2 regions of the Peribacillus sp. B-H-3 genome follow, and region 2 is predicted to be linked to the other one. Evidence: riboswitches for the same ligand, from Rfam matches in the RefSeq annotation. Region 2 holds a riboswitch; the other holds the start of a gene.
What was found. Region 2 has a riboswitch for S-adenosylmethionine ahead of ACN6MY_RS01215 (LLM class flavin-dependent oxidoreductase). Riboswitches for the same ligand answer to the same signal wherever they lie in the genome.
Positions count from the first base shown of each region.

Region 1: another riboswitch for S-adenosylmethionine. It lies ahead of ACN6MY_RS15010 (Fur-regulated basic protein FbpA); the one in region 2 lies ahead of ACN6MY_RS01215 (LLM class flavin-dependent oxidoreductase).

Region 1 is NZ_CP183879.1:3,006,752-3,023,023, forward strand. It holds gene ACN6MY_RS14985 (phosphatase PAP2 family protein) at 407-1,069, opposite strand; gene ACN6MY_RS14990 (YjcZ family sporulation protein) at 1,398-1,532, shown strand; gene ACN6MY_RS14995 (LysM peptidoglycan-binding domain-containing protein) at 1,817-2,452, opposite strand; gene ACN6MY_RS15000 (LysR family transcriptional regulator) at 2,767-3,651, opposite strand; gene ACN6MY_RS15005 (YeiH family protein) at 3,765-4,793, shown strand; gene ACN6MY_RS15010 (Fur-regulated basic protein FbpA) at 5,128-5,283, opposite strand; SAM riboswitch class I at 5,392-5,498, opposite strand; gene ACN6MY_RS15015 (NAD-dependent epimerase/dehydratase family protein) at 6,093-6,965, opposite strand; gene ACN6MY_RS15020 (hypothetical protein) at 7,226-7,738, opposite strand; gene ACN6MY_RS15025 (hypothetical protein) at 8,258-8,407, shown strand; gene ACN6MY_RS15030 (prohibitin family protein) at 8,391-9,230, shown strand; gene ACN6MY_RS15035 (TRM11 family SAM-dependent methyltransferase) at 9,533-10,486, shown strand; gene ACN6MY_RS15040 (metal ABC transporter substrate-binding protein) at 10,532-11,455, opposite strand; gene ACN6MY_RS15045 (MFS transporter) at 11,836-13,029, opposite strand; gene ACN6MY_RS15050 (winged helix-turn-helix transcriptional regulator) at 13,209-13,580, shown strand; gene ACN6MY_RS15055 (DUF2243 domain-containing protein) at 13,689-14,090, opposite strand; gene ACN6MY_RS15060 (competence protein ComK) at 14,445-14,999, opposite strand; gene ACN6MY_RS15065 (hypothetical protein) at 15,238-15,579, opposite strand; gene yppF (YppF family protein) at 15,898-16,119, shown strand; gene ACN6MY_RS15075 (AAA family ATPase) at 16,183-16,272, opposite strand, start outside.
Region 2 is NZ_CP183879.1:270,339-286,610, forward strand. It holds gene ACN6MY_RS01200 (DNA topoisomerase III) at 1-1,815, opposite strand, end outside; gene ACN6MY_RS01205 (ABC-F family ATP-binding cassette domain-containing protein) at 2,210-3,766, shown strand; gene ACN6MY_RS01210 (ATP-grasp domain-containing protein) at 3,849-4,799, opposite strand; gene ACN6MY_RS01215 (LLM class flavin-dependent oxidoreductase) at 4,838-5,887, opposite strand; SAM riboswitch class I at 5,987-6,093, opposite strand; gene ACN6MY_RS01220 (class I SAM-dependent methyltransferase) at 6,177-7,370, opposite strand; gene ACN6MY_RS01225 (response regulator) at 7,501-8,133, opposite strand; gene ACN6MY_RS01230 (sensor histidine kinase) at 8,126-9,172, opposite strand; gene liaF (cell wall-active antibiotics response protein LiaF) at 9,169-9,897, opposite strand; gene ACN6MY_RS01240 (PspA/IM30 family protein) at 9,996-10,640, opposite strand; gene ACN6MY_RS01245 (flagellar basal body rod protein) at 10,663-11,010, opposite strand; gene ACN6MY_RS01250 (phosphotransferase) at 11,266-12,174, opposite strand; gene ACN6MY_RS01255 (DEAD/DEAH box helicase) at 12,269-13,672, opposite strand; gene ACN6MY_RS01260 (NCS2 family permease) at 14,023-15,321, shown strand; gene ACN6MY_RS01265 (hypothetical protein) at 15,374-16,272, opposite strand, start outside.

The DNA.
Region 1 (16,272 bases), 1.9 Mb from region 2:
GATTAGCTTTACATCCGGACAAGTGCATTATACAAGCTGTCAGGAGGCCCGGCGGAACGCCACCTGAGTTCTCCGCCTTTAGAGCTTAATTTTAACAGTGTTTAAAACGGCAAAAAGCCTCCGGGAGCGGGAGGCTTTTTCATGCTGCAAACCTTCAAAATATCATCAGTTATTGCCCTGCATCTGCTTAATATTTTCCAGCGCATCTTGCACTGTCTTGAACGTTTTCAGGTCTCCGAAGGTAATTCCCAATTCTATCAGCTTAATGGCCACGGCTGATTTTATTCCGGTCAGTATAATTATCAACAATCACTGCTTATTGCTCTTAAACCAGAGACAAGAGGAATCTTAAATAAAATATTTGGATGTCTGTAAGCCTATGTAGATAGGTATCTTCTCTTTAATATCACTCAATTTCTTTGTTCTTAATTCCCGCTTGACGATCTTTATATCTTTGAAAGATCCAAATAGAAACAGTAAGCCAAAAAATGCTGGCAAAATAGGCGCCTATTACATCACTTGGATAGTGGACACCCAGATAGATTCTGCTGATGCCAATTGCTAATATCATACAAATACTGAGGAAAACAAGAATTCTCCTTCCCCATGCAGAAGGAATATGCCGCCAAAGCAAAAATGCCAGAATACCATACAGAGCTACAGCCTCCATGCTATGACCGCTTGGAAAACTAAAGCCCTGGGCATCCGCAAGTCTATGCAGGCTTGGACGGGAACGATGAAATAACATTTTCAAAACCTGATTCAGCACAGCTGTGCCGCCAATGACTGCAATAAACAGAATTAGTTCAAGCCTATGGTGCAGAAACTTATATAATACTAATAAAATCAGGATGGAAAGAATCGCGACGATTTCAGTAGATCCAATCCAGGAAAAGAATTTCATGATCCCAGTCAGCCTTGGTGCTTCGAATCCCTGGACGAAGGAAATAATGGAATCATCAAACCCTTTTACCTTATCTCCATGAACAAAAATAGAAATCAGGCCAAATACAACAATTGAAAAAATGCTCACTGCATACCCTTTTGCTAATAATTTCTTTAAATTCATACTAACTCCTTCAAATTTGCATATTTCTATACAGGATTTTTTTTATGGATTTGTGGATCTTGCCTGTTTATTTCCGCTTCCGGCATCCGCTATGCCGCTGCATAGCCGCCTGCCACTTTTCAAGTGCAATTTAAATATCAGCGCTGAAAAAACTGATACATCCAGTATAGCCGCTTCAGCAGCCTTCTGCACCTTTTATCCTTCTAAATAAAACACTGAAAAAAATAAAAAATAGGTCACCGTCCAAACCGGATCTCTGTTTCTGACATAGGGTATATGGAGGAATTGCATAAGGCATTCTTCAAAAACTTATTAGGAGGAATTTATTATGTGCTTTGGCGGATGCGGATATGGGTATACTGCTCCAGTAGCAACTGGCGGTTATGGAAGCGGATTTGCACTTATCGTGGTATTGTTCATTCTTTTGATCATTATTGGTGCGGTGTGCTGGTCTGGGTATTAATTAATAAAAATCAACTGGACATGGAAGAATCCATGTCCAGTTGATTTTTGGTAGTATTCAGCCTTTTATCTTAATTTTAAAACCTGTCCTATGGATAAATGATCATTTCTCAATGAATTTATTTTGATTAAAGCTGCAACTGATACATGCACTTTTTTGCTGATTGCATTTAGGGTGTCCCCTTTTTTTACGATATATGTCTTTACTGCCGCAGGCTGGACTGGAACCTTTAATACCTGTCCAATCTTAAGAGCATCGCTTTTAAGGGAATTGAGCTTCTTTAGTTATGCAGAGGTTGTATGATATTTTTTTGCAATCTGATACAGGGAGTCCCCTTTTTTAACGGTATAGGTATTTTTAACCGGAGGTGTACTTGCAGTTTCATCGTCAAGCAAATATTTCATATCTTTGCTGAAATTTATATGATGCTTTACTTTATATATATTTGCCTCTTTTTTAAACAAGCTGTCTTGCTTTGTTATAAAGGCAACTGCTTTATCATTTGCTTTTTTATATTCTTCTTTTGATAAATCTTTTTGCAGATAATTAATTGTGTCCACTTCAAGGTTGTAGATGGTAACCAAGGTGTCATACAAATAGCCGTCCATTTTCTGCAGATCATGATTCAATCCAATTAAGTCTGACTCGTCGTCTATTGCTTTGTCCAGATAATTCATGTATTCACCATAAATGCTATCAGCCTCTTTTTCAGTTTTTGCAGGGTTCAGCCTGGTTTTATAGCTTTCGACTTTATGCAGAATTTTTGCATAATGAGCAGCGAACGTATTTATTACATTTTGATACTTCGAAGCTGAAACAGCTGCTGCAGAAGCATCAGCAGGCTTTACCACAGCCCCCCCTGCAAAAAATATAGATGCAGCTATCGCTGAGGCAGCCACTTTTTGAGACATTTTTTTCATAGTTAAAACTCCTATAGATACTGAATGTTTTTAGCAGCAATCATTCTCCAACTCTAAAATAATTATTACCCTGAAACTATAGCATACATGGAAGCCGCTATTACCTTGCTTTCTTCTTTTTGATATCGAAAACCAGTCTTAATCCTACAAATACTGCAGATTTGACAAACCAAGTTAAGATCCAGTCAGCAAGGATAATTGGCTTTATTACTGTATTGTTTAAATAAAATACATGGGATCATTTAAAATATGGAAAATGATTCTAACTGACGATACCATAAGGAAAAACATTTGAATATAGGAAAGTTATGCACTTATAATGTCAAATTAAATACTTTTTCCCTGAACATTTCCATCGCTTTGGAGGGTGCATGCTTCTTATGCCGCACAAAGGACAAATGCCGATTTAAAGGGCAGCCTTTAACCCGGCAAATATTCAACTCTCCCATTTCCAGCTCTCTGCCTACTGTCCAGCGGGATAGCAGAGAAATGCCCAGACCAGCCATAACCGCCTCTTTAACTCCCTGGCTGCTGCTGAAAATGAAGCACCGCTGCACAGTAATATTATTTTCCTCTATAAATCTGTCTGTGAAGGTCCTCGTTCCTGAACCTTGTTCTCTCATTATCCAAATCTGGTTTTGAAGAAGTTTCTTTTCAATTACCTTTTTTTGCGACAAAGGGTGTGCGGAAGGAAGCAGCAAAACCATTTCATCATCGAGGAAAAACTCTTTTTCGATATCATCATAAGAAGAATCACCTTCAATCAGCCCCAAATCCAATAAGCTCTCACGCACTCCGTTAAGTACTTCCTCTGTATTTGAAATACTGATTTCAAAATCTACATTGGGATATTGCCCGGTGTATTCAGCAACAATCTTCGGAAGTATATATTCTCCGATGGTAAAGCTAGCTCCAACTCTAATCATTCCTGTCACCTGGTTTGTCAGATCATCTATTTCCTTTTTCGCCTGCTGATGAAGGAAAAGAATTTGTTTGGCATGCTTATACAGAATTTCACCTGCTTCTGTCATTTGGACACGCTTTGGTGAACGCTGAATTAACTTGGCGCCCATTTCATGTTCAAGGTTTTTAATATGAACACTGACACTTGGCTGAGATAAATTCAAAAGCTCTGCAGCCCTGGAAAAATTCCTTAGTTCAACCACAGCTGTAAAAACCTTCATGGATTCTGTAATCATTGCAGTTCCTCCCTTCATTTTATTTTATCATTAGTTTTTTTAATGATTACTATAGATTAAATATATTTAACTTATGATACTAATACGTTTACAGTATACTTATAAACATCTGTTTGGAGTGGACACTATTGAAAAAATTATACGGCCGAAGCACCTCAGGTTTTTTCCTGGGTATAGGGCTAACCCTGTTTATTGCCATAGCTGCGAAATACTTATCGCAGCTTCCATTTTTGAGTATATTAGGACAATTAGTCATTAGCATACTGATTGGGGTCCTCTGGAGGGCGTCCGCTGCAGTTCCTCCAAATATTAGAGCAGGGACCAATTTTTCAAGCAAAAAATTGCTCCGGACCGGAATCATTCTGCTCGGCATGAGATTAAACCTGGCAGATATCCTGCATGCAGGGCCAATGGTGTTCTTACTTGCTGCAATACATATTGCTTTCACGCTAGCCGCTGTATACTCGCTGTCACGGTGGTTCAAAGCCGGGAAGGAGCTTGCCGTACTGACTGCTTGCGGAACAGCCATATGCGGTGCTGCTGCAGTAGTTGCAATCGCGGCCCAAATTAAAGCAAAAGATGAGGTAACTGCCATAGCAGCAGCTACTGTTGCCATTTTAGGCACCATTTTTACTTTGATTTATACCTTACTTTATCCAGTACTAGGCCTCTCACCTCATGCTTATGGAATATTTGCCGGCAGCACTCTGCACGAAATTGCCCATGTTATTGCTGCAGCCGCCCCTGCGGGAAAGAATGCTGTAGATTTAGCTGTCATCGTTAAACTGACCAGGGTAGCATTACTCGTTCCTGTTGCTCTTCTGATCGGATTTTTTATGAAAAGCAAAGCTCCTGAACAGAGTAAAAGAGACTGGAGAAAACTCCCTGTACCATGGTTTATTATCGGCTTTATAGCCGCAAGCTCCGTCCATACATTAGGGATTTTTTCTGATTATATATCAAGGTTTGCTGTTTTGGCGGCTTATATGCTTATTGCAATGGCAATGGCAGGTCTCGGTCTTAGTGTTGATCTCTCAGCATTCAAGCGGTTAGGGCTTCCTTCTTTCGCAGCTGGTTTAATAGGATCCCTCTTGCTTTCATTCCTTGGATATTATTTAATACACCTCTTCCATTTAGTTTAATTGCTCTTGCCTACACAGATTAACCTGTGTTGATTTAACCTTGTTGAATCTGTCTTGCCATAAACGACGGGAAAAGAAGGAATAGAATTGCTGAAATAACTGACCTATTAGGCTATCCCAAGAAATATGACAAGTGGCGGGGAGTAATGGGAATTGGTTCAACGAGGCCTTAAGGAGTCAAAAACATAGGAGGAACGCGCGTTAAATAACTGAATTCCTGCAAAAACACTTCCACATCTCTACATGCAGGGTTCCAATTTACTGAAAACACAACATTTATTACTGTGCCAACTTATAGTGGTACAGTAAAACAGGCATGTTCCCATTGAGCCCGTTATTCTGCACTTTTCCCAATAATATTAGCATATTCATCTTCGAGTTCCAAAAGTGTCAGCTGAAATAAATGTACGTTGTTTTTCTTATATATTCCATGATTGATCAAGGTATCAATCAAACAGCTTTTCCTCGCTTCTGCTGTTTGGTTAGCCATAGAGTTTCCAGCTCCTTTCTCTGTATTACATGTAATGCAGTCTTGGTGCCAAAATAAAAGCCTCTTCTTACAAAATGTAAGAAGAGGCGGATGCACAATGATATTCTCTTCTTATCTTTCAAGCATACGCTTGCTGGAATTGGCACAGTACTCTATAAAGGAGTCCGCTGCCGAGGTTTCACAGGGCCTAGTCCCTCCGCCTCTCTTGATAAGCCGGTATGAAATTATGGAGCAGTAAATTCTTATGTTTTTGCTTTTCTTGAAAGCGGCAGCAAAGGGAAAACATCTTCACTAAGTAAAGAATAAAGATTTGCTTTCTTTGATCTTCATTCTCTTTGTCTTGATTGTTTGAGGAGAAAATCCCGTATTATATTATTTCTTTTTATCTTTGTTAGAAGAAAAAAGCATATATATAATATTAAAGACTAACTCGAATGCCATTATATTTTACCCCTTTGCTTTTTGGAATTTCTTAGTATGCGCTTTTACATTCCTTATAATAAAAGCACGGCATTCATCTGTCAATACTTTTTGGCAGGACTTTTTATTCTGTAAATTTTACTACTCAAAAATAGCCTTCATAAACCGCGAGGCTGCTGCGATTTCCTTGTTGGCCTTTATATAAAAAGGCTGTTTTCATACAATTTTTCTGCTGCAACAGGGCGGCTGATTTCTGCACCATAGACCCGAATTTAAAATGCAATCGCATCAAAGAACTCCTCAAATAACAGCAATCTATAAAAAAAGAGCCTAAAAAAAGCCGGAAATCTCCTTTTTTTTGAGAAATCAGGCTTTTTTCATGTACTTATTTATTTTCGGTGCACATCATGAATTAGCCCCGGCAGCCACACATTGACATCAGTAAATGCAAATCCTAGTTCTTTTGCTTTTTTATTGCTCATTACCCATGTAACAGGTAAATTATAAGGTGATTCATTATCTTGATTTTTTTCATCTGCAAAAATGAAGCTTTTTCCAGTTTCGTTTTCGATAAGCCCCAGCATTTCCCTTAGTGTAAGATGGCCGTTTGAAACTGCATTAATTGGGCCTTCAATCCCAGCATTTGCGGCCCAGCATAGAAATTCCCCAGCCTCTTCTTCTGTTATGAAAGAAATAGCGGCTTCAGGATTACTGAAATATATCTCTTTCCCTGCCTCAATTCTTTCAATATGAAAGGTTAGCCGATTTGTATAATCGTTCATTCCCTGTACAATAGGAAACCTGACACAAACGGTTTTGAATGGGGCTTCCTGGCAAAACACCGATTCTGCCTGCCTCTTACCTTCGCCATAAGAAACATCTTGGTGTTCTTGCGGAATATTATAATGATAAGGATCAAAATCACCTTCAGAAAGCATTTCTTCTGAAAACTCATACACTGACATGGAAGACGTGAATATGTACTGTTCTGTTTTATCAGCAAAAACACTGATTGCTTCCCTGGCATCTTTAGCTGTATAGCAAATCTGATCAAAAACAACATCCCACTTGCCATCCTTGAAGGCACTGAAAAAGCTGTTTTCATCATTTCTGTCAAAGGAAATAGTTTTAACTTTATCTCCAAAAGAAATTTTGCTTTTACCCCTTGTGGCAACCGTAACATCCACTCCTTTTTCCAAAAGAGCGCTTACTAGCCGCTTTCCAAAAAAACGTGTGCCGCCAAGTACCAATGCTTTTTCCATATCCTTCTCCCCTGCTTTCAGCTTAATTGTATTTTTCATTTATGCATATAAACCTGAGAAATCTCACTTAATATTCAGTTTATTCAAAAAATAGCCCTATGTCCAATTGAGATCATTTCCGGCACCATTAACACCCAGAAGCTGGCAGTCTATTTGAAATCCCACAAGTTAGTTCGCTTACGAATACTGCCATCTGCACGATTAATAACAAGATGGCAAAAAAAAATCCCGGATGCACCAGGATTTTTTAAGCTTTATAATCAGCCGTTTACTTCTTTATTCAAGCTTGGCTTAAGCAGCTTTGCATCTTCAAATACTTTGCCCATTTTATCCTCGCCCTTTGTGAATGTTGCATTTGCTCCATCAAGCGCGGGTGCAGATTTTTTAAGCTCGTCTGCTTTAGTTTGATAAGAATCTGTAAAATCTTTAATAGCTGCTTCTAAATCATTGCTTTGATTTTTTAATTCAGCCGGTATTTTTATTTTTTTCAGTTCTTCAGCAACAGCTGCTGCAGAGACTTGTGCGCTTGTTTTCATCTTTGCATCAGATTTATCTCCTGATGCTTCGTATGTATTCAAGTCAGCATCCTTGCTGTTAATAGCGTTCGCTAGCTCAGAGTAAAGATGAACAAGTGATTTTTTCACTTTTTGCTGATCTGCAGCGCTGTCTGCAGAAGATTTCTTTTTGCCGGAATTTCCTTCATCCCCCGAAGAACAAGCCATTAAACCAATAGCCATCATAAATGCTGAAAACAAAATTAAAAATTTCCTCATTTTGCAGCTCCTTTTTAACGTAGTATGTATAAGGCAATATACCGCCCATAATTACTTTTTAAGGGATATCGAATTTCAGAAAATTACATTTATTATTCTGAGATATAAATGATTAATGTTTTATCTCAGAATATTCTTAATGTTTCACCCTTATTATGCGTCAAAACAGTATGTAAACCTTTACTTCACTATTATAGAAGGTAGAATTCACAATTTCAATCAAAACTTTGATAATATAGTAATTTTGGAAATTTTCGATAATTCCCATTCTTCCTTCTTGTTCGCTACTGAACATTGTCATTTGGTTTTTTTGCTGACTCAGTGTTTTTTCTGTAAACCATTACAAGTAACCCATGCCACTGTATTTCTGTGATTTCCTCACATAAATAAATGTCCTCTGCATATCTCTTAATCTAGCCATAATTATCTTTAGTGACTCCTGTCCATTTATTATCAATTTTCTAATGCTAATGACTTTTTTTCCATTTAATGCAAGAATGATAGTGGGGGGCGATTTCATTGAAGGTGCTGATTGGCTCAATAATTGTTGTTTTGCTGTTATGTTTGGGAGCTTGGCTGATCATTTCTCCTGCTTTCACAAAAGTCGGGGATACAGCAAAGAAGATGAAAAAAAATTTAGAGGAGGACAAAAATGGAAACGAAAAATAAAAAAGGATTAAACCGCAAAGCACTTGGCGGAATCATTGTTGCTGTCGCTTTAGTCCTTGCGCTGGGAGTTACCGCATTGTTTATCCAGAAAATCCCAAACGGGTATGTTGGTGTTGTATACAGCCCAAATGGCGGCGTACAAGATAAAACGCTTGGCCAAGGCTGGCACTTAGTAGGGCTGTTCGATAAGGTTACTGTTTATCCTGTCAGAATGCAGACAGTAAATTACAGGGATATTCAAGTCGCTACATCTGATGGAAAAAATGTAACCATTGATTTTGCATATAATTACAATATCCAGCCTGACAAGGTGGTAGGCGTTTTTAACAAATTCGGCCCGATAGATGTGGAGCAAATAGAACAATCTTACCTAAGAACAAGACTATGGGATGCAGGACGGAAAGCAATCGCAAAGTATTCTGTCATCGATACATACGGAGAGAAATCGTCTGAAGCGGCCGTAAATGTGCAGAAAATATTTTCTGAGGATATTGGGCGGCTGGGCTTTTCTGTAGACAATCTAACACTTGGTGTACCAAAACCTGATAAATCGACACAGGCAGCCATTGATAAGCGGGTGGAAGCAGCACAGGAATTAGAAAGAAAGCAGATTGAGCTTAAGATTGCCAAAGCAGAAGCTCAGAAAAAACAAATACAGGCAAAAGCAATTGCTGAATATAATGAAACAATTAAAAAGTCAATCAGCAAGGAAGTTATTCAAAATAGCTGGATTGAAAAATGGGATGGGAAAATGCCGAATGCCATGGGCTCCAATCAGCTCATTTCCATACCGATTGACGGAAATAGCAGTTCAAAAAAATAGCATGCAAAAAAGCCGTAAATATTCCATATTTCTGGAACAATTACGGCTTTTTTTATATCTTAATTCTCTTAGGGCACTGTTTCTTCCACCAGCTTCTGCTGTCTTTTTTAGAATCTTGGTAAACATGGCCGTCTATGTATTTTAAGTACTGTTTTTTCATTGCGGCCCCTGCTCATTCCTCCATACTTTGCATACAAGCTTGTATTGGTCTGCTATACTGTTATAACGTATAGTACTAGTTAGTCAGCGAAAAGAAATCAGCAGTACTTTTAAAGAAAACATGTAAAAAGGATGAAATTACTTTGGATAAACTTGAGAACAGCCATGATTATATATATACCTATGTCTGCAATGCAGAAGAAAGGTCTCTATGCCACTTAGAGATGCGCTCTTTTTTCGGGCATGATAGTCAAAAGAATGTCATTAAAAGCAATGTTAAAATTGATCCGAGCAGAAGCCCATTTATGAAGGAAAGAATTGAAATACTATTTGAAGGAGAAACACTGTCAGACATTCTTTTGCATGCAGAAACTATATATATGCACGACGAAACTTTCAGGGTGGTTTTCATCAAAATCAATGATCTTGATAGAGAAAAAAAAATAGAATACCAGGAACGTTTGAAAATTGAACGAGATGTCGGCTGGCGGATCAACGGAAATGCAGATCTCAGCAAGCCCATGCAAATTTTTGGTGTCGGTGTCTTTGAAGGCCGCTGGTATCTCGGTAAATATACGAAAAGTGAAGCTGTTTGGCTGCGCCATTTAAAAAAGCCCAGAGAATATTCTACAGCGCTAAGCACCCGTGTAGCCAGGGCAGCCGCCAACATTGCCGTTCCTCATCCTGCAGGCAAAAAAGCGATTGATCCATGCTGCGGAATCGGAACCGTTTTAGTAGAGGCACTGTCCATGGGCATTGATATTGTTGGACGGGACATAAATCCATTAGTCACAAATGGCTCACGGGAAAACATTGCTTATTTTGGATTAACTGGGGATGTGACAACAGGGCCCATCTCAGAAATCCATGAGTATTTCGATGCTGCTATTATTGATATGCCGTACAATCTCTATACACATGCGACACCCGAATCACAATTATCCATTTTGCAGCATGCACGAAAAATAGCCGCTAAAGCTGTTATCATCACCATTGATAATATTGACAATATGGCAGCTGAAGCAGGCTTTAAAATTTCAGACCGCTGTGTTGCCAAAAAAGGGCTGTTTGAAAGGCAAATTCTTGTTTGTATATAAAAAAAATGTGAGCGGAAACCTTCTGGAATGGTTTCCGCTCACATTTCATTCATTTAAGGCATGCTCTAATGCCTTTCTGTTTTTTTCCATGACGGCAATATAGTCCAGGCCTTGTTTTTGCTCTTTATCTGTTAAACCTTCCAAAGGATTCAGCACATCTGTTTTAGCATGAACTTCCTTGGCGAGTGTGTGTGCGACCTTCGGACTTGTGAGCGTTTCAAAAAACACAGTTTTTATATGGCGTTTTTGAACTTCATTGGCAATTTCCTCAAGGCCCTTCAAGGAGGGCTCCTGATCTGGCGACAGTCCTGCTACTGCAATTTGCTTTAGACCATATTGTTTAGCTAAATATGAAAACGCTGTGTGCTGGGTAACAAATTCTTTTCTTTTAGCATGTTTGGCTGTCTTTTTAAAGTTAGCATCGAGCACATCCAGTTTTTTGCTGAATGACAGATAATTTTTTTGATAATCTTTTTTATGTGCCGGATCTTTTTTTACTAGCCCTCTATAAATATGTTCTGCTTCTTTTTTTGCCAGGGCAGGATCGAGCCACACATGAGGATCAAGCGACTGGACATTGCTGTCTCCTTCTCCCTTTCCGTCAGCAAGCGGAAGGCCCTTACTTGCTTCAATGACTGTAAGGTTTTTTTGATTAATGGACTCCAGGACCTTATTCACCCAATTTTCCATGGATGCTCCGTTATATATAAAAACATCGGCGTTTTGTATATCGATTAAATCCTTTGTCGATGGCTCCCAATCATGCGGCTCCACACCTGCAGGAATCAAGATCTTCACTGAAGCATTATTCCCTGCAATATTTTTGGCAAAATCGTACATTGGATAAAAAGTTGTAACGATCTTTAATTTTCCGGTGCCTACTCTCCCGTTTTCATCGCCGCTGGATTGACAGCCCGAAAGAGCGAACAGGACAGCAGCCATAACAACAGGCAGCATTTTTTTAATCATTGTAATTCCTCCCTTAAGAAATCGTAACAATTACGATTTGACTTTCATAGTGTAATATAAAACATCGGGGTTTGTAAATAAATAAATACCGTTTTTTCTTTTACCATGCCCTTTCAAACGTCATTTATACAAGAAGAAAGGCCGCATGTGTGCGCCTTTCACTATTTCTGTTATTCCTATTTATCCCCGATTGGCCTCTATCAGCGCTTTTTTTAAACAAGCTCCATCTGTGCATTAACACTCCTCAATTCATCAGATGCCCAGCGTTCAATTGCGTCAGAGGTTTTCTGATCGATTCTGAGAAAAAAATTCTTTTTTTCTGTCACCTTTTAAATCACTACCTTAATGAACTGCCCACCACTAACAACCCTACTGATTGTTTAAGCAGCCTTTTTGCTGTCCTTACTTTCAAGAGCCCAGCTCCAGCCTGTTAAAATTACAGCTGAAAGCACCATCAAGCCGCCAATCCAGCTTGTGTGAATCAATCCAATTGACTCAGTAATTATTCCGCCAAGATAAGAGCCGATGGCAATGCCTGCATTAAAGGCAGCAATGTTTATTGCTGAGGCTACATCCACCGCTCCCGGCACAAAGCGCTCTGCCAGCATCACTGCATAGACCTGGAGACCCGGAACATTCATGAAGGCAAATAACCCCATAACAATGATGGTAAGAAGTCCAGCGATTTTAAATGGTGCAGTGAAGGCTAAAATGAATAACACTACTGCCTGAATTAAAAACATATAAAATAAAGCTTTGATTGGTTTATGGTTTGAAAGTTTGCCTCCAACCATGTTTCCGATTGCGATTGCAATTCCATAGACAAGAAGAATTCCCGCAACCGTTCCTTGTTTGAATCCTGTAATATTTTGCAGCAGCGGAGACAGATAAGTGAACACTACAAATGTTCCTCCATATCCAAGTGCTGTAATGATGAACAATAGAAGCAATCGTCCATTTGTCACCAGTTTGAACTGATCACGGAAAGTGGATTGAGCCCCTTTTTTTAAGTCAGATGGAACTAAAATGCTGTTTGAGATCAGGGCAATGACTCCAATTACCACAATGATTATGAATGAATATCTCCAGCCAAATTGCTGTCCGATGAAAGTGCCGAGCGGAACACCCGTCACAGTAGCTACGGTCAAACCGGTAAACATGATAGAAATGGCACTGGCCCTTTTATTTTCTGGAACTAAATCAGCAGCGATTGTGGAACCTATGGACATGAACACACCATGTGAAAAAGCCGCAACGACTCTGGCAGCTAACAAAATCCCGATTGTCGAAGCACTGGCTGCAATGCTATTGCCAATAATGAATACAATCATGATCAGCAGCAATAATGTCTTTCTTGGCATATTTGAGGTCAAAGAAGTCAAAACCGGTGCTCCGAAAGTAACCCCAAGTGCATATAAGGAAACCGTAAGGCCCGCTGTTGTTACGGAAATGTGCATGTCATTTGATATAAGCGGCAGAAGGCCAACAGAAATAAATTCCGTAGTCCCAATGGCAAAGGCGCTTACTGCGAGTGCCAATAATGCCAGGGTACTTCTTTTTTTATCGTTAATCATTTATATCCCCCTAAAAAATTGTTATAGTGTATGAAACATTGCTGCAAGCTAAAAGGAAGGCTCATATGGACCTTTTAACCGGCAAATGTTATTATGCTCTATATCAACCATTATTAAAAGTACGCACTTTTAAGTGATATAGGCACTTTTTAGTACCTGTCTTTTTAGGAGGAATAAACATGCAAGCTAAGAAATATAATATATCCGTCGAAGCAACTCTTGAGGTAATCGGCGGGAAATGGAAATGTGTCATCCTTTGCCACCTGACTCATGGAAAAAAACGGACAAGCGAACTTAAGCGCCTGATGCCAAATATCACGCAAAAAATGCTGACACAGCAGCTTCGTGAATTAGAGGATGATGGAGTGATCAACCGTATCATTTACCAGCAGATACCCCCTAAAGTGGAATATGAGCTGAGTGAATACGGATGGAGCCTGAAGGGAATTTTAGACTCTCTTTGCTTATGGGGTGAAAATCACATTACCAGAGTGTATGGAGATAAGTTTTCAGTACTAGAGGAAAGTGTTTTGAATGACCAGCTAAAATAAAAGGTTTTATAAGGCGGCTCTATACTGATCCGGCCTTGCCCCTTAAACAGAAATCACTGGCAGAGTAAAATAGCCAATAAAAAATCCAGTTGAAAGATGCTGGATTTTTTATTGTGAAAGGATATTATCCTTTCCTGTTTCAATCTTCCGTTCCCTCCTGATTCCATAGAAAATAGTTATTGTGCCGCAAACTACAAATATCGGGTCAAGCCAATTAGCTTCCGGACCATTAGTGATTCGGTGCAGCCCGAAAAGCCAGTGAAACACCACAATATCAAAGCTAAGAAAAAGACCGGTGGATACAAGAAAGCCGTGAAAAAAGGAACGGGAGAATACCCTCTCTATGAATATTGCCAATATAATCAGGATCACGATACCTGTACCCACAGCACCTAACCTTCCCCCCATGGATTCCAGCTTAATCCCCATTGCATATGCATGAATACTGTGAAAAAACAGATTCATGGTCAAATAGCCTGCAACAAAACCCAAAAACCTTTTTTTATTCAAATTGATTTCCTTCCTTATTCTAACTGTATTGATTAAAATGCCAAATCTATTTTATCATAAGGCTATTTTCGTAAACACTGCTGCTGTTACAAAGTGGTTGATTTCTGCGCCAGGATGCTCGCTTTCCGCGTGGCGGCCGGCGAGTCTCCTTGGCTCTGCCTGCGGGGTCTCGCTTTCCCGCTAATCCCGCAGGCGTCTCGCACCGTACGTTCCAATCAACCCGATTTACCTATGTGATCGCCTCACAGAAACCATTAAAAAATAACAATCAATTAGAAAATGGCCTATCAAAAAAACACAGCAGCATATTATTATTAAAAAAAATGATACTGCCGCCTAATTGACACTATGGATTTATTTTTTCTTAACCGTGTAATTGACTTCGCCTGCTTCTTTAACAAAGTGAAAACCCTGCTGCGGCTCGTATAGAAAGCTGAACTTTTCCCTGCTTCGTTTATTTAAATAATATTGAAGATGGGCTGTGCGGGATACCCTTTCTTTAATGGTTTGTTCCTTCACATCCAAAATGACACTGTGTCCATATTTCAGCAAAATGAGAGTCCTCTTAGGAGAAAGCTTATTCACTTCATCTATATGGTGGTGTGCAAGCCATACACAATCATCTCTTTTCATAGACACAGAAGGAAACCAATAGATATCCTGTTTCAAATTAATCGGAATAGGACTCATTTTAATGTTTCCCAAGATGGAATGCGAGCTTTTAATGGCCCCAGACATACTGCTTCCGTAATAAATAATGCTTTCCTCAACAATTCTGTATGGCGGCATAGCCACATAAAAGATATGTTTCCCTTCCATAACTTTAGAATGCCAATTGCTTACAGAGTCAAAATGTGAGGCAATTAAAATGGTATCTTCATTAATCACATAGTTAGGCAATAACAGCATAGCTTTGTCCCCTCTTCTCAAAACTCATTTATCAGGAAATCTGCATGACAAGCCGCTATGTTTTACCTTAATTTCCCATATAATATAATCTATTATACCTATTACTTATATATTATGTAAATTGTTTTTTATAAATTCTGAAAAACACTTAAAATATGATTTCCCTTAGCGCCAGCATTGCAAAATGAGATTTTTTAATTGGAACTCCCGATTTCTTCAGGAGTTCCTCTTTATCATTTTACAGTTTTGCAAGCCTTTCAAAGGCATATGCAAGCATATGCCATCTATGGTCCCTGATTTCACTCAGCTGATCGAGTATTTCATTTTCCTGAAAATCTATATCTTTGACAAGCCGCGTCACTGTCTGGCCATCCCTCAGAAGCTCCACAACCTTAAACATCATTGAAATAAAAGCAGACTTAAAGGCAGCATATTGATGAGGGAATCTTGCTTCCATCTCCTTATATTGTGAAACAACATAATGGATTTCGACAAAATTCAGTCCCGGCCGCTGCTCTAGGGCAAGTGCCAGTACTTCAATTTCAGGTGACTTATTCATGAATTTATATAAATTGCCCATTGCCTCCCTGAAGTTTCCTGAAGAGGTTGGATGCTCCTGGTGATAACAAAATGCAGCGGGATCCACCCGGAATTTTGCTCCATTTTTAAACAAATGTGTCTGGTCAAACTAACGTGCCATTTAGCTTATTTTTAACGATTGGCTATTTTTTTCATTATTTCATGCCTATTCAGCTGTGAAATTTATTTAAAAAATATTATAAAAAGACTGTAAGAATTTGTCTGAAGTTAAAATTTTCTAAAAAAACAATTCTAGACGTTTATCATGTTATATTTCTCAAGGAGTTATTTACTGGAAAAAACCAAACGGAGGGCGATCATGGTTTTAGAAATATTGATTCAGCATTTTATCTGTTATAAAAACCGAAAACCTCAACATGCCAATGAGCTTTTAGATTATATACAGGAAAAATATCTGAAAGGGGAACTATCCTTTTCAAACTATAAAAACCTATTCGGTGAGCTGGAAAAACGAGGAGCAAAAAAACCCTTTTTGGCCGCTGAAAATTCCCTTAGATGCGCCGATTCACCTTCAATATAATAGGAGTACTACTGAGCCGCTCATTAAAAAAACCTTCTGGACTGAGACGTCCAGAAGGTTTTTTTAATGAGCGGCCGTTATTTTTATTTCTCCATTTTCTTCGACTGCTTTAAAGCTTTTCACATCAGGCTTTTCAAAGATAAAGTCTGCTAT
Region 2 (16,272 bases):
CTTGAACTTCTTGCTGCTGTTTTTGATACCTGTGACTATATCCTTGGCATATGCCTTCATCTCGCTGATGAAGGCCTGCTTAGGGAGCTGCCCTTTTGCTATAGCTGTCAGCTTCTGCTCCCACTGGGCAGTCAGGGCCGGGGAGCACAGTTCATCCGGTGCCAGGTCAAGAAGCTGTTTTCCTTTGGAAGTGACAAAAATCCCTTTTCCTTTTTTCTCAATTAAGAAGGTATTGAACAGTTTCTCAATCACATCGGCACGGGTAGCAACGGTTCCAATGCCGCCTGTTTCACCCAGGGTCTTTATGAGATCTTTTCGTTCTCCGCTCATGTATTTCGATGGATTCTCCATGGCAGAAAGCAGGGTGGCTTCATTCAGGGGCTCAGGCGGCTTTGTTTCTCCATTTGTCATAGAGAGGTTTGTAATCTTCAGCACATCGCCCTTTGCCACGGACGGCAGCATTTGTTCAAGGAGACCATCATTAGAGTCTTCTTCATCTGTTTGATGATCATATGCTTCTTTCCATCCGGAATGTAATGCCACTTTGCCTCTGGCTGCAAAAACTTCTCCTCCGATTATTGCTTTAATGGTTGTCTGCTCATATTCAAAAGGAGGCAGGAGCACAGCAAGAAATCTTCTGACAACCAAATCATATATTTTATATTCCTTGTCGCTTAATTTACTCATGATAGGCGTTTGTTCTGTTGGTATGATGGCATGGTGATCTGATACCCTGCTGTCATCAACAAACGATTTGTTCACTTTAATGGGGCTTCTGAGAATTTTGGAAGCGAGCATGGCATACGGCTTCACCCTTACAGCTTCAAGCCGTTCCTTTAAGGTATCCACAATATCCGAAGATAAATGCCTTGAGTCGGTTCTCGGATAGGTTAAGGCCTTATGGCTTTCATACAGCCCCTGCATAATGGACAGTGTTTCCTTTGCAGAGTACCCGTACTTTTTATTCGCATCCCTCTGCAGCTCCGTCAAATCGTAAAGCTGTGGAGCAAAGCTTTTTTTAGTCGTCTTATCAACGTCCGCCACCCCAGCGCTTTGGTTTCTTGCTTTAGCCAGGATGCTTTCTGCTTTCTCTTTTTCAAATGTTCGGGTATCCTCTGTTTTTCCATCCTGCCAGACCAAATTCATATTAGAGGCCACAGCTTTTAGTCCGTAATAAGGCTTCGGGCTGAAGCTCTTTATTTCGTCCTCTCTTTTCGCAATCATGGCAAGTGTCGGGGTCTGTACCCTGCCGCAGGATAATTGGGCATTATATTTGGTCGTAAGCGCCCTTGTCGCATTCATGCCTACTATCCAGTCGGCTTCTGCCCTTGCAACCGCAGAAGCATAAAGGTTTTCATATTCCTTTCCATCCTTTAACTTGCGGAATCCGTCTTTGATCGCTTTGTCAGTCACAGATGAAATCCACAGGCGCTTGACGGGCTTTTTGACATGTGCCTTCTCAAGAATCCATCTTGCGACAAGCTCTCCTTCGCGGCCGGCGTCTGTCGCGATAACGACATCCTTAACATCTTTCCGGTTCAGCTGGGTCTTCACTGCCTGAAACTGCTTGCCGGTCTGTTTGATGACTACCAATTTCAAAGAGTCGGGCAGCATCGGCAGGTCCTCGAGCTTCCAGGCTTTATACTTTTCATCGTACGCCTCAGGATCTGCATGGGTAACTAAATGTCCCAGCGCCCAAGTGACAATATATTGATCTCCTTCAAAAAAACCGTTTCCTTTTTTATGGCTATTCAGCACTTTAGCTATATCTCTTCCGACTGAAGGTTTTTCAGCCAGTATAAGTGTTTTACTCATCATAACATCCTTTCAATTTCCTGAAATGCAAGAAATGTTTGTTCCCTTCCATTATCTCATAAATTGCTTTGGAGAGCGACGATATGGGACGGAACATACATGGCTCTCAATAACTTTTGGCTCTGTTAAACTTGTCTGCTGATTTCCGCTCCAGAAGCTTCCTTTCCGGGGGCAGCCCGACGAGCTCCTCGTCGCCAAGCGTACCTCAGTAATCAGCAATTCACATTTACAAAGCTTATGATTCAAAAATTATTTCCCGAGAAATTTGTCGATTGGTGCTTCCGTGCTGTTTCTGATATTTTTGGGCGAGCCGGCAAGCAAGGATAGCAATCTATCACGGATTTTAGTAAGATGGACTATGGATGTTTTAATAAATATTGGAGGTTCACAAATAATGAGCTTACTTTCTATAGATAAATTGGGCCATAGCTTCGGCGACCGTACATTGTTCAAGGATGTTTCCTTTCGTTTAATGGCTGGTGAACATGTTGGCCTGGTCGGTGCGAATGGCGTCGGCAAGTCTACTTTAATGAATATCATAACCGGACATTTAATTCATGATACAGGGCGGATGGAATGGACTCCGGGCGTCGTATACGGATACTTGGATCAGCATACCGTGCTTACGAAGGGAAAGACCATCCGTGATGTTTTAAGAGATGCCTTTCTTCCGCTGTTTGAAGAAGAAAAGGCCCTGAATGAAGTCACAGAGAAAATGGGGACGGCTTCTCCCGAAGAGCTTGAAGAGCTCTTGGAACAGATGGGTGTCATTCAGGACAAGCTGGAAGCAGGCGGCTTTTACAATCTTGATATCAAGGTAGAAGAAGCTGCACGCGGACTTGGTCTGGATGCCATTGGACTTGACCGCGATGTTTCTGCTCTTAGCGGCGGGCAGCGGACTAAGGTTCTGCTCGCCAAGCTTTTATTGGAGCAGCCTGAGGTCCTTTTATTAGATGAGCCTACCAACTATCTGGATGTCGAGCATATCCGCTGGCTAAGCAGCTATTTGAAGGAATATCCGCATGCCTATCTTTTAATTTCCCACGACACGGAGTTTATGAATGGCGTAGTTGACGTCATCTTTCATCTCGAATTCTCCAAGCTGACTCGTTATACAGCTACCTATGAAAAGTTCCTGGAATTAGCTGAAATCAATAAAAATCAGCATATCCATGCATATGAAAAACAGCAGGAATTCATCAAGAAGCAGGAGGATTTCATAGCTAAAAATAAGGCACGCTATTCAACAACGGGCCGGGCAAAGAGCAGGCAGAAGCAGCTTGAGAAAATCGAACGGATCGACCGTCCGGAAACGGCCATGAAGCCTACCTTTGATTTTAAAGAGTCACGCGGAAGCAGCAGGTTTGTGTTCGAGGGGGAAGCATTGGAAATTGGATATGACCGCCCGCTTTTCCCTAAGCTTACAACAACGATTGAGCGCGGCGACAAAATTGCAGTCGTCGGAAGCAACGGTGTCGGAAAGTCCACTCTATTAAAAACCATACTAGGAAAAATCAAGCCCATTAGCGGCAAGGTCATCCTTGGCGATTTCCTTTTCCCTTCTTATTTTGAACAGGAAGTAAAAGCTGCAGGCACCACGCCGCTTGACGAAATTTGGAATGCATTCCCGAGTCTGGAGCAGCCTCAGGTAAGAGGAATCCTTGCAAGGGTCGGCTTGAAAAATGATCACATAACCCGCCCGCTGAACCAGCTGAGCGGAGGTGAACAGGCAAAGGTCCGCTTATGTAAGCTAATGCTGACAGAAAGCAACTGGCTTTTGTTTGACGAGCCGACCAACCACTTGGATATTGTAGCTAAAGAAGAGCTTAAGCGCGCCATGAAAGCCTATAAAGGCACTATTGTCCTTGTCTGCCATGAGCCTGACTTCTATGAGGATTGGGTGACAAAGGTATGGAACGTGGAAGATTGGGCGAATGAAGCCCAAAGCTGACTCTTTTATAGCCTTAACTGCTATAACAAAAACCATCTTTGGGTGCTCCAAAGATGGTTTTTGTTATAGCAGAATTTATATCTTATAAACGGGCTGGTTCAACTATTTTCAGTTCTTTACCCAATAGCCTGGCTAATTCCAGCATGCCAAATTTCCCTGCCGCTTTTTCTGCATCGCTGTTATAATTTGTATTTGTATTAATGTCATATGTGAAGATTTCCCCTTCACTGTTTCTGATAAATTCAATCCCGGCAACAGCAATTTGATTTTCTTTCAGGAAAGTTTCGTATTGCTCGATAATGGGCTCCCGGAAGTCTTCAATAACTTGGAACTTAGGCTTTTCAGGAACTTCCTCCCCAACAGGGCAGAATAAATCGCCAATCTGGCATGCGTCCGCCGGGCACAGCTCAAAGCCCTCAGAAGTGTCGACACGGACAGCATACACAAATTTTCCGCCAACAAATTCACAGCGGGTGATATATGGCTCAGGGGATTTGATATATTCCTGAATCAGTGTAATGCCATCGACCGGTTCTTCAAAATCAGGGCCATCCACATATTGCTTCAGTGCATCAATGGAATGGAACAGCTGAACACCAAGTCCCTTTCCGGCACGGTTATGCTTGGTGATAAAAGATTCTGCACCCAATTTCCCGGCTGCTTCTATAATCATATCTCTCCCGGCTGCCGCTATGGTTTTAGGTGTTTTAATGCCGTGGCTGGCAAGCGCGGTGTACTGATTGGCCTTGCTCACTTCCAATCGGAGAGCCCGGCTGCCGTTCAGGACCTTCCGTCCGTGTTGCTCAAGCCATGCCAAGACTGCCTCGGTAAGCTCAGGCGCAAAACGGTGACCCCTTGTATGGGAAGAAGCGCTCATCCTGCTGTAAAATACGCCCTCCGGCGGCTCCTGGGATAAATCCACCAGTCCGTGGTCAAGATGCCACTCTTCATAAGACAGGTTCAGTTCATTCAATCTGTTTGTCAGATGCTCTGTCCATTCGCTGTTTTCGTGAATGATGTATATTTTGCTCATTATTATAGCCTCCTGTTATATAGCTCAAAACTTGACCGTCAGGCTTTTGTTTTTTGGCGTTTTTTCTCCACAAGCGGTTTTACCTTTTTCGCGAAACGCTCCATTTCTTCCAGCTGCGGTGAAAACTGAAGCAAAAGCAAATCTATTCCCGCTTCTTCAAATTCAATGATACGATCTGCAATCTGTTCTGGAGTTCCAATCAGGTTCGGGCGCAATCCCCTGTTGGAAACAGAATAATCATAAAGCTTGACCTGCTGCTCAAGCTGCGATTTATTGACGAAATCATTATATCCGGCATATGCGTTTGATTCTTTTACATCCGTAATTCTCTTAAGTTCTTCCTGTGCTTCTTCTTCACTGTCCCTGCAGATAACATAGGCGGCCAGTCCAAAAGAAGAGAATGGCTGTTTTCCGGCTTCTGCCCGTCTTTCCTTCATTCCTCGAATTTTAGCGCTGATTTCTTCAACTGTTCCGCCGTGCATCACATATGCGTCACATTTTTCAGTTATCACCTGCTTACCGCGTTCACTTTCACCGCCGGCATATAGGATTGGATTAGGCCGCTGCACCGGTTTTGGGTTTAAATGGGCGTCTTTGATATCATAGTACTTTCCCTTATAGGAAAAGGTATCTTCTTTCCATAAGCCCTTAATAACATCAATGAATTCTTCCGTGCGGTCATATCGTTCGTCATGGGCCGTAAAGATCCCCCCATACTGGCGAGCCTCTTCCTCCCACCAGGCAGAAACAATATTCAGCGTGAATCGGCCATTGCTGATCTGATCGATATTCGCCGCCATTTTTGCTGTAACAGCCGGATTATGGAATCCAGGCCTGACTGCGGTCATAATTTCAATTTTTTCGGTCACTGCAGCAAGCCCTGCTGCTGTAGTCCAGGCCTCAAGGGAGTCTTGTTCAGGCCCTTTTATATCATTCAAGTAAAGTTCGGCAATCAATGTCGTATCATATCCCCACTGTTCTGCAGCCTGGATGACAGTCTTTGCATATTCAAAAGTTGGCGGCATGTTTTCATTATCTACATTCCGAAGCCATCCGCCAAAGATGGGTAGCCAAAATCCAAATTTCATCTCTCTATCTCCTTTTCCAGTCAATTCTGCCTGCATCTTGAATAAAAGAAAACAAACAAAAAAACTTCCCCCGATAAGAAGAAGTTTCGATTTATCCCCTGCTTATCTGCCAGAGTGCATGACTCTGCTGGAATTGGCACCATTCTGACTATGTCAGCGGCTGCCGGGCTTCAAAGGGCCAGTCCCTCCACCTCTCTCGATAAGTACTATTCAATTTTTACATAAATTAATCCTACTACGAAACTTGGTAATCCGTCAACTTTATTGTTAGATAATTTTCAATAATACATTAATATGTTTTTTCACAGACAAGTGTGTAGGTTTTTGGAAGCCCGATATCGTGGATTTTATGATTCGGCTCCTCCTCCAGCACCTTAATAACAAGCCCTGATTGGCCAATAGCCGTAATCAGCTCGCCCATGGACCATTTTCTTTGGACAACATTTGACAGGCTTTCCTGCTCTTGCTCGGGCATATGCTTGGTAAATGCCACTCTATTATTTTCTATCTCTGGATCAAAATAATTGCCGGTTACTTTATGTTTTTTTCCTGAAGATGAAATCAGCTTTGTCGAAATAGGATGAAACTCATGAAGGACAAACCTTCCGCCCTTCTTCAGCAAGCCCCCGATAACCTCTGCTAACGGCTGGAGGTCGATTACATAATGCAGAACGCCAAGCTCCATTAAAACAAGATCATATTTTCCGCCAAGCTCTGCTTGAGGCAGCGAAAGAACATCTGAAACGATATAGTTTATATCGACCCCGCAGGAAGCAGCCAGTTCTTCTGCGAATGCTTTATTTTCTTTTGAAAAATCAGCCACCGTAACCTCTGCACCCAGTAATGCCAGTGCTGCTGCTTTCACTCCATTTGACCCCATCAAATGGGCTACTTTCTTTCCATTAAGTTCACCTAAATACTTATAGAAGGGATGCAGCCTCCAAGCAGGGTTCTGCCTGATTTTTTCTGCCATATCTTCCGGGCGTCCGTACCTGTTAATAAGCGCCAGATAATTATTCTGGTTCCAGGCCTGCTCATTATGCTCGGTGAACCCCTGCTGCTGCTTCAATAGATGGGCGTGGATGCTGCTGCTGAATCTATTCATTTCTTTATCATATAAATGGCTGTAAAGTGAACGGCACCAGATCTCTTCGCCGCCATGCGGAATGGCTATCCGGTATGGATCCGTTTTAACAGTGGTATTGTAAAAGAAGCTTATTACCGCTTCGATATGGTTGATCTTAAGATGAAACTCTGCCTTTTCCGGCGTTTTCACGAGTTGAGAAGGCTGGAAGGTTTCAAAAAGGCTATATGCCTGCTGAAGCAGATCCCATTGTACGCTTACGGTTATTTTATCTTCATCCTCCAGAATGACCCCCTGCAGCAATAGTGCTGAAGCCCCGGTAAATTCATAGGGTATTCCCGCATGGTTTAAAAGAGAGCCTATTTGAAGGATGTCAGTATAATAAGTGTTGTCTTCCATATCCTATCCTCCATTTTTGTCAAAGCCTGTTTCGTTTTCATCCTGCTATAGCGGGTAATATATTTCCGCTTAGAGAATCTTCATTTTATGTAAGAGACCGCCTTTTATAAAGAGTCTCCAGTTTTCCCTGTTATTTCACCAGTGCATGCTTGAATGCATAAATGACGGCCTGTGTGCGATCCTGCACTTCCAGTTTGCTCAAAATATTGCTAACATGCACCTTTGCGGTTTTCAGGGCGATATATAGTTCGTCTGCGATTTCCTGATTGGTTTTCCCCTGTGCTATCAGCAGCAAAATTTCCATTTCCCTGTTTGTGAGCTGTTCATGGAGAAGCCGCACAGCTGGTGTTCTCATTTTTTTCATCATTTTGCCTGTAACTTCCGGTTCCAGCACGGAATGGCCATGGTAGGTAGAACGCACTGCCTCTGCTATATCACTTGCCCTGGAGGTTTTCAGCATATAGCTGTAAGCTCCTGCTTCAAGAGCTGGGTACACCTTTTCATCATCCAGAAAACTTGTGACAATAATGATTTTTGCTTCCGGCCATTTTTCAATAATCAATCTGGTTGCCTCAATCCCGTCCATTTCTTTCATGACAAGATCCATTAATATAATATCCGGCCGCAGTTCAAGTGCCAGCCTGACTGCTGCACCGCCATCATCTGCCTCGCCGATCACTTCTATATCAGCCTGCATAGATAAATAAGAAGATACCCCTATTCTTACCATTTCATGATCATCTACAAGCAATACTTTAATCAATATCTTCACCTCCTGTAGAAATTAATGGCACTTTTACTTCGAGCCTTGTTCCTTTATTGATCACACTGACTATTTTCATTGTGCCGCCAATTTCCGCTGCACGCTCCTGCATATTATGAAGCCCATAAGAACCTGCTTTGGAGTTTTCTGAGCGGAAGCCGCAGCCGTCATCTGCAATTATAAAGATAATCAGGCCGTCTCTTGATATTAATGAAACCTCAAGTGATGAAGCTTTGGCATGCCTTAGGGTATTGGAAACAGACTCCTGAAGAATGCGGAATAAATGATCCTCTATCCCCCTGTCCATGGAAACAGGCTCTATCTTCCATGTGATTTTCATCGGAACTTTTTGAACGAGCTCCCCAAGCAATGAGGTAATGCCCTCTTGCAGGGATTTGCCTCTTAGCGGCACCGGGCGCAAATGAAGGAGAAGTGCCCGCATTTCAAGCTGTGACTGATGAATGACACTCTCTGTTAGCTTAAGCTGCTTCATTTCATTGCTGTCAGTATCCTGCCTGCTTTCGGTTATGGCTGACATGAGCATCGAGGCGGCAAACAGCTGCTGGCTGACTGAATCATGGAGCTCCCTTGCCAGGCGGTTTCTTTCCTGCGAAATAATTTCCTGAATATATTTTTCCTGATCTTTCACTTTTTCATTGGACAGCTTTTGAACCGATTTGGCCCGTTCAGCGATATGCCGGCGCACATTTTCAAGCTGTGCTGAAATTCTGGCAAACTCCTGGACTTGTGTGTTTCCTTCAAAGGAAGATGCAGAGCCTTGTGATATTTTATATAACTCATCCCCCACTTCAGCAAGCTGCCTTTTCCAGTAAACACCCGAAATGGCTCCATAGAGGACACCAAGAATAACACTGGTAATCGGCAAAAAGAGCGCAAATGGGAAATTCATGATTTTCCTGTTCCATAACAGTGACCAATCGGACAGCGGATATATAAAAAACACAAGCGAAGGCAATAGGATCGACATAGCGAAAGAAATGGCCGCACTCCTGATAATCTGCCGGATAAGAATGCTCATATCCGCTTCACCTCTAAATCTCCGATAAGCAATGAGGTGATGATGGCAATTTTCTGTTCTGCCTCATTAAATCCAGGTGTCTGGAAGGAAAGAATACTATTAAAAATTTTTCTGTCCTGGTTATTGAAAACCGACGTACTTCCAGCAATGACAGAGTGGTGAATGCTCACTTCCATATCATATGGAACTAAAATGCGGACATTTCCCGCAATACCCCGGATGGAAATGAAGGTGTCTCCTTTAGGAAGAATTGTATTGCTCAGATCAATGACAGTATCACCAATCCCGGTCTGTATGTTCACATCATTCCATTCATAAACATGGTCAGGCGTCTTCCTGCCTCCGAACAGCTTGTTTTCAAAAAGAGAATTCTTCTTGATCAGCGGCTCCTGGCCGCAATTCTTAGACTCTATCAGTACCGGATTGATATGATCCGGATTCTTTTTCGATTGATAAAAAGTGTATAAAAGATAAGCAAGAATAGCTAAAATAAAAAATTTAAAGACAATCATCTGCAGCACAATTACAACCGTACTGAATAGACCTATCCAAAACAGCATTTTCCCTATTGCACGATGATACTTTTTTTTGCCAAGGTATAAGCACCCGAAGGATAGAGGAAGTGAAATGAATAAATCCCCATCAAAAAATACTAATTCTAAAAATAGCAGTACAATGCCAGTTAAAAAAACCCAGCCAATCCACTCTGTTCTATGTCTATTCATCACAGGGCCTCTCCCTTCGCTGATACTGCTTTTTTATTGCTGCATATATTTCAAAGAGGCGCAGAAATCTGCGCCCCTTTAAGAATACCACGATTGCTTTAAGAAATAGAATGGGTTTCTTTATTTTTCAATTCCTTTTCAAGGCGGGCGATTCTGCCGTCAATGGTTTGATGGTGATAAGAAGAATTAACCGTATCTTCGAGCCTCTCCAGATATTGTCCCATTTCTTCAAACCGCATAAATGGCTTTTCCGCATTGCTTTCTGTATCCAGCACGCTATTGATTTTATAATGAGCTCTAGCAGCATTCTCGCGCCCCATCAGTTCCAGGCGTTTGATGTTCATGTCTTTTAATTTATGCTTCATTTCTTCGTATTTCTGTTCAAGCTCCTGCAGCTGATTCTCTGCATCATGAAGTGCCGTTTTTAATCGCTCTGCACGCTTTTCGTATTGATCCATTTCACGCTCAGCAAACTCCTGCAGCCCGGTTTCCCCGGCCTTGGCAGCTACCTCTGCCTGATGCTTCCGTTTATCGGCCAAATTAAGCGCATATGCCAATTCCCGTGTAAACTCTTCCTTCAGCTGGTATTGGCGTTCTACAAGCTTGCGCACCTTTTCTGTTTCCTGTTCACTTTGGCGCATATATTGATTCAAGACAGCAAGAGGATTCTTCTTTTCCTTTTGATCCAGAAGTTCATGAAAATCAGCAGCAATTGTCTCTTTTATTCTTGTAAATACGTTCATATTTTTTCTCTCCCTTATCACATTAGTTTTTATTTAAATCCGCCCATTGTTTCTCAAAATTAATAAAAGGATCTTTTTCTCCGCTAACTTGCTCACTTTTTGTTTCATTCCATTTCTTATAAACAAAATACAGAACAAGGGCAGCGGCAATGCCAATAACAGATGGGATGTTGGCTATCGCTCCAGAAAGTGCAACGAGGGAAATAATTGCCCAAATTACCTTTCCCCATGCGGATTCTGCTTTAATAAACTGTTTGAACACAAAATATAAAATCACCAGGCTTATTGCCAAACCAGCCAGCGGGCCAACATTCGCCAGCAAAATTATCGCCGCGATAACCCCCGCAGCTGCTAATCCGAATTTTTTCATTTATATATTCCTCCTTTCAATCTATACTCCAAGTTTACCTGCCTTTCCCCTTTTTCATAATGAGCTCAGGCCATATTTTCACATAAGGCTTGAGGCGTATTTGTAAGCGAATACGCCTTTTTCTATACTATTAAAAAGCACGGAAAGACTACATACCGCTTCCCTGTATTTTGCGAAGGCTGCCATATCTTAAATTTTGATTTATTGAAGCGGAAAACAGCCAACAAAAAAACCCGGCATCCGCCGAGTTATGTTTCAATCAAGCATTGACAGCTTCAGTCCTTTTCTGGCCAGTGCAATAAGATGATCATCTTCTTGATCATGGCCGTAAAGGAACAGGTTAATAAGCGTATATACTGACTTGAAGCGTGCTAATATTTCTGTTTCCCTATCTATTTCTCCATAAATCGAGAAAAACTCTTTGCGTGCATCTGGAGGAAAATAACTATAAATAAAGGAAATGTCTACTGCCGCATTTCCTAAATGAACATCTCCCCAATCTATGATTCCATAAAGCATGCCCTTTTCATCTAAAATGACATTGCGGACATGGATGTCTCCATGAACTAATTGATTTCCACTATTATTATTTACTGTTTCTGCATGAGACAGGTACTCACCTGCTATTTTCGCGTCATCTGTGTATCCGGCATCAAAGAGTTGTTTGATATTGGATGCGAGCTTTTGCTTTCGCACCTGCATATTAATTCGTCCCATAGAATCAGGCAAAACTCCCAGGGCACGGGCCCTTTCTTCAGGAAAATCATGAAGAGCTCTTAGAAAATAAGCCAATTTCCTAGCTGAAACAGCCCGTGCCTGGTGTGATTCATTTACAGGCAGCTTCCCCTTTACAAGACGGTAGCCTGTAAAAGGAAAAGCGAAACTTTTTTCAGGCTTTCCAAAAAAAACGGGCTCGGGTATTTTTAGAGGCAGCACTGGACCAAGAGCAGGGAGCAGCCTATTTTCTGTGCTTAACAGAGGCACAGCGATATCACGGCGCGGAAACCTGAATACATATTCGCCATTTACTCCAAAAACAGTATTATCAAATCCTTTGCCCAGTATTGTAACATTCGCTGGACAAAGCTCAGGAAATTGATGATGAATAATGCTCCTTGCAGTTTCAGCACTAACCGGATATTCGGCTTGCCATGGTTTGTTCATAGGCATGCTCTCCATTCATGTTTTTTTCAAAGTGGCCCTGTTAATCTTTTCCGGTGATCTCTGCTGACGCGCCGTTTAACTGGCCAAAAAAATCCTATCTGCCTCTGCGGCCGTTTCCGGTTCTATCCGATCGTCCGCTTTCCCTGCCGCGGCGGCCTTCAGGGCGGGCACTTGAGGTTTCCGGCCTTTTCCTCCGGTCCTCACTGCCATTTCGCTTATCGGCCCTGCGCTGGCCGCTGCGGGATTCTGAACGGGAACTATCGCCATCAGTGCGGCGGCCCCGGCTTCTCTGGCTTCCGCTGCTTTCACGGGAGAATTCTTTCCGTCCTCTTTCTCCTGATCCCTGTCTAGCCTTTTTTTGCACCTCATCCGGCTGATTCATATGAATGCCTTCTATTTTCCTTCTCGGAATTTTCATGGAAATGCCTTTTTCAATGTCACCCAGAAGCTGAAGGTCTTTGGTAGCGATAAAAGTTACAGCCAATCCATTCTCACCGGCTCTCCCAGTCCGGCCGATTCTGTGGATATAGCTTTCAGCATCCTCAGGGATATCATAATTAAAAACATGTGTAATTCCTTCAACATCCAAGCCGCGTGCTGCGACATCCGTCGCTACCAGATATTGAATGGAAGCATTGCGGAAATTCTTCATGACACGCTCTCTTTTTGCCTGGGAAAGGTCACCATGAAGCTCCTCGGATTTATAGCCTGCCCCCTTTAAAGCTTCATTCAGCTTTGATACTCTCCTTATGGTCCTGCAGAAAATAATAGCCAAAAATGGCTGTTCTTCATTCATCACTGTAATAAGTGTATCTTGTTTGGCACGATCTGTTGTTTCAATTGCCAGCTGCCTGATCTTCTCTACCGTTATCTGCTGAGATTTCACTGCCACTGTAATCGGCTGGACCATGAATCTTTGTGCCAATGACTTCACTTGATCCGGCATTGTTGCAGAAAACAGCAGCGTTTGCCTGTCAGATGGAAGCTGTTCTATAATTTCTTCCACTTCCGGCAAAAATCCGATATGAAGCATTTGATCTGCTTCATCCAGGACCAGCTTTTCTACATGAGACAAGTCAATCGTTCCCCTCCTGGCATGATCCAAAAGCCTGCCTGGTGTGGCAACCACCACAGATATATTGCGCTGAAGCTTTTTCATCTGCCGCTCAACATCCTGGCCTCCGTAAACCGCCAAGACCTCAAAGCCATCAATATGCTCTGCAAAGTTATTCAGTTCTTGTGTAATCTGCAGGGCAAGCTCCCTGGTAGGAGTGACAATCAATGCTTCAATCGACGAAGACTCTATATTCCATTTTTCCAATATCGGAAGCAAAAAAGCAAAGGTCTTTCCCGTTCCAGTCTGTGCTTTGGCAATAACATCTTTTCCTGACAGTATTTCAGGAATTGCCTGTTCCTGAATGGGTGTGGGTTCCATGATGCCCCGTTCTTTCAATATATTTTCAAATGCCGGGCTGATTCCAAGCTGATTAAATTTCATATCGTACCTGCCTATTCTAATAATGATTTTTGTCTAGTATAACATTCCCATTATAAGCTTGCTTTTGAAAATTTCCTTGTTTGTCCAATGTTTCGAAAACAGCAATTCACCCTTTAAAATATCTCTTTTAACGCGTTTTTTTCCGGGAATAAAACTTATTTTTGGATTGAAGCGTTTACATGCCGATAATCGATGGCACTTCGCCTTTACATTATTGTGCTTTTCACTGTAATTGATTATAATTTATAGGATTTTTCATTTTTGAACAAACTAACAATATTCAAGCTTTGGAGTAACGTTTTCCTCCTTGCTATACGCAAGGAGGTTTCTATTTTAAAAGGAGTGGCAGCATGTTCAAACTTCAAGAAAGAAAAACAACGGTTAAGACTGAGGTTTTAGCCGGGATTACGACATTTCTTACTCTGGCCTATGTGGTTGTCGTCAACCCAATGATCCTATCAGACGCTGGCGTGCCTTTTAACCAGGCCTTCTCAGCAACAATCATCGCTACCTTAATTGGTACATTGAGCATGGCCTTCTTTGCAAATTACCCGATTATTATCGCGCCTGCAATGGGATTGAATGCATACTTCGCCTACTCTGTTCTTGGGACGCACCATATTCAATATACCATTGCGTTTTCTGCCGTATTCGTGACAGGCATCATTTTCTTAATTTTATCGCTTACCTCTTTCCGTTCAAAGCTCATTGCAGCGATACCTAATAACTTAAAGCATGCAATCAGCGCCGGAATCGGCTTATTCATCACCTTCATCGGTCTCCGCTTATCTGGAATCGTAGCCGATCATCCGACTAATTTAGTGACCCTTGGAAATTTCAGCGACCCAAAGGTAGCACTTACACTGATCGGTTTAGTTATTTCCATTATCCTGATGACGTTAAATGTACAGGGGGCATTGTTTATCGGGATGATTATTACCGGGGCAATTGCTTACTTTACAGGACAGCTGCATTTCACTAAAGGCATTATTGCTTTGCCTCATTTGCCAGAAGGCATTGTCGTTTATAACCCTATCACTTCTGTTAATGATGTAATTAATTATGGGCTGTATGGAGTCGTCTTTTCCTTTCTGCTCGTCATGCTCTTCGATACGACTGGCGCCCTGCTTGGCATCGTGCGGCAGGCAGGATTACTTAAAAACGAAAAATTAGAGAAGGCAGGAAGCGCCTTTTTTGCTGATTCAATTGGTACGGCCATTGGCGCCATGTTTGGTACAAGCCCGACAGCTGCCACTGTTGAATCCTCTGCTGGTGTCGCAGCAGGAGGCAAAACAGGTCTGACTGGCATCACAGTTGCCGTATTATTTTTGATAACCGCCTTTTTCAGCCCTTTGGTCGGCGCGCTTTCAGGTGTCGCGGCCATTACGGCGCCCAGCCTGATTATTGTCGGCAGTTTTATGATAAAAAACATTTCAGAAATTAACTGGCATGATTTCGATGAAGCATTTCCGGCCTTCCTTGTTATTGTCAGCATGCCTTTAACATCAAGTATAGCCAACGGAATCGCACTTGGATTCATTTCATATCCGATTATGAAACTTGCCAAAAGGAAGTATCGCGAGGTCCATCCCCTGGTTTACATTTTTGCCATTTTGTTTTTATACCAGCTGATATTCATCGCGAGGTAACTGAATATTGTTAGGCAAAAAAACCGTTCGCCATTTATAGCGAACGGTTTTTTCAGCCTGCATTTTGTTCTTGCAGGCTCTCTTGATCGGATTGGCCATGCTTTAAAGTCAGGATAAGTGGTGTAATGGCACCGATAAGTGCAACGGGAATGATCTCCCACAGAACTGCCGGCGGCGTTATCAGCACTCCTGACTGGCAGATGCCGTAAAGTGCGGTGAAGTAAAGAATACTTCCTGCCAATCCTGCTGCCCAAGGAATTTTTTTTATGAGCAAATAGCATAATGGAATGAATAATAGGGTAATAGGCACATATGACGTTGGATAGCCAACTTCAAAAAAGATCAGCTTGCCGATAAACCTTAAACCTATATATAAGGCAGCTGCTGCGAGCGGAATCCGGGAATTCCGGAAATACCGGATCACAAAAACAGTGAATAAAGATACTACAGCCGTTGAATAGAGCGGATACAACCATGGTGCAATTCCGCCGAAGATCTGTGATGCCGGATCAGACAGCAAATCCAGTATCTCCTGTGAAGCAATGGATTTGCCATGAATATATTGATCATAAGAAATAGAACCGTTTTCCTGCTGCATGTTCGGGAAAACAAGGCATTCAAGCAGGAACATAGCAAACCATGTGTGATAGGTTTTCCATCCAGGCTTATTGCCTTTAGTATAGAGGTGATAGCCGCGCCACACGCCCGCAATCATGATTGCAGTGGCTATATAGTAAACAAAATGCGTCGGGCTCCATGTTGTAAGGTCAATTCCATAAGCAATGTGATAGCTGAAATCCAGAGGGATTCCAATCAGGAATAAAACATAGCCTATTGTAGCAATATTTCTTGATAAGCCGTCCATATATTTTAGCTTTCTCCACTCCTGAAAAAGCAAAAAAGCGCCAATCGCAAAACCAGCAAAATTAACAATATGAGGGATAGAGTATT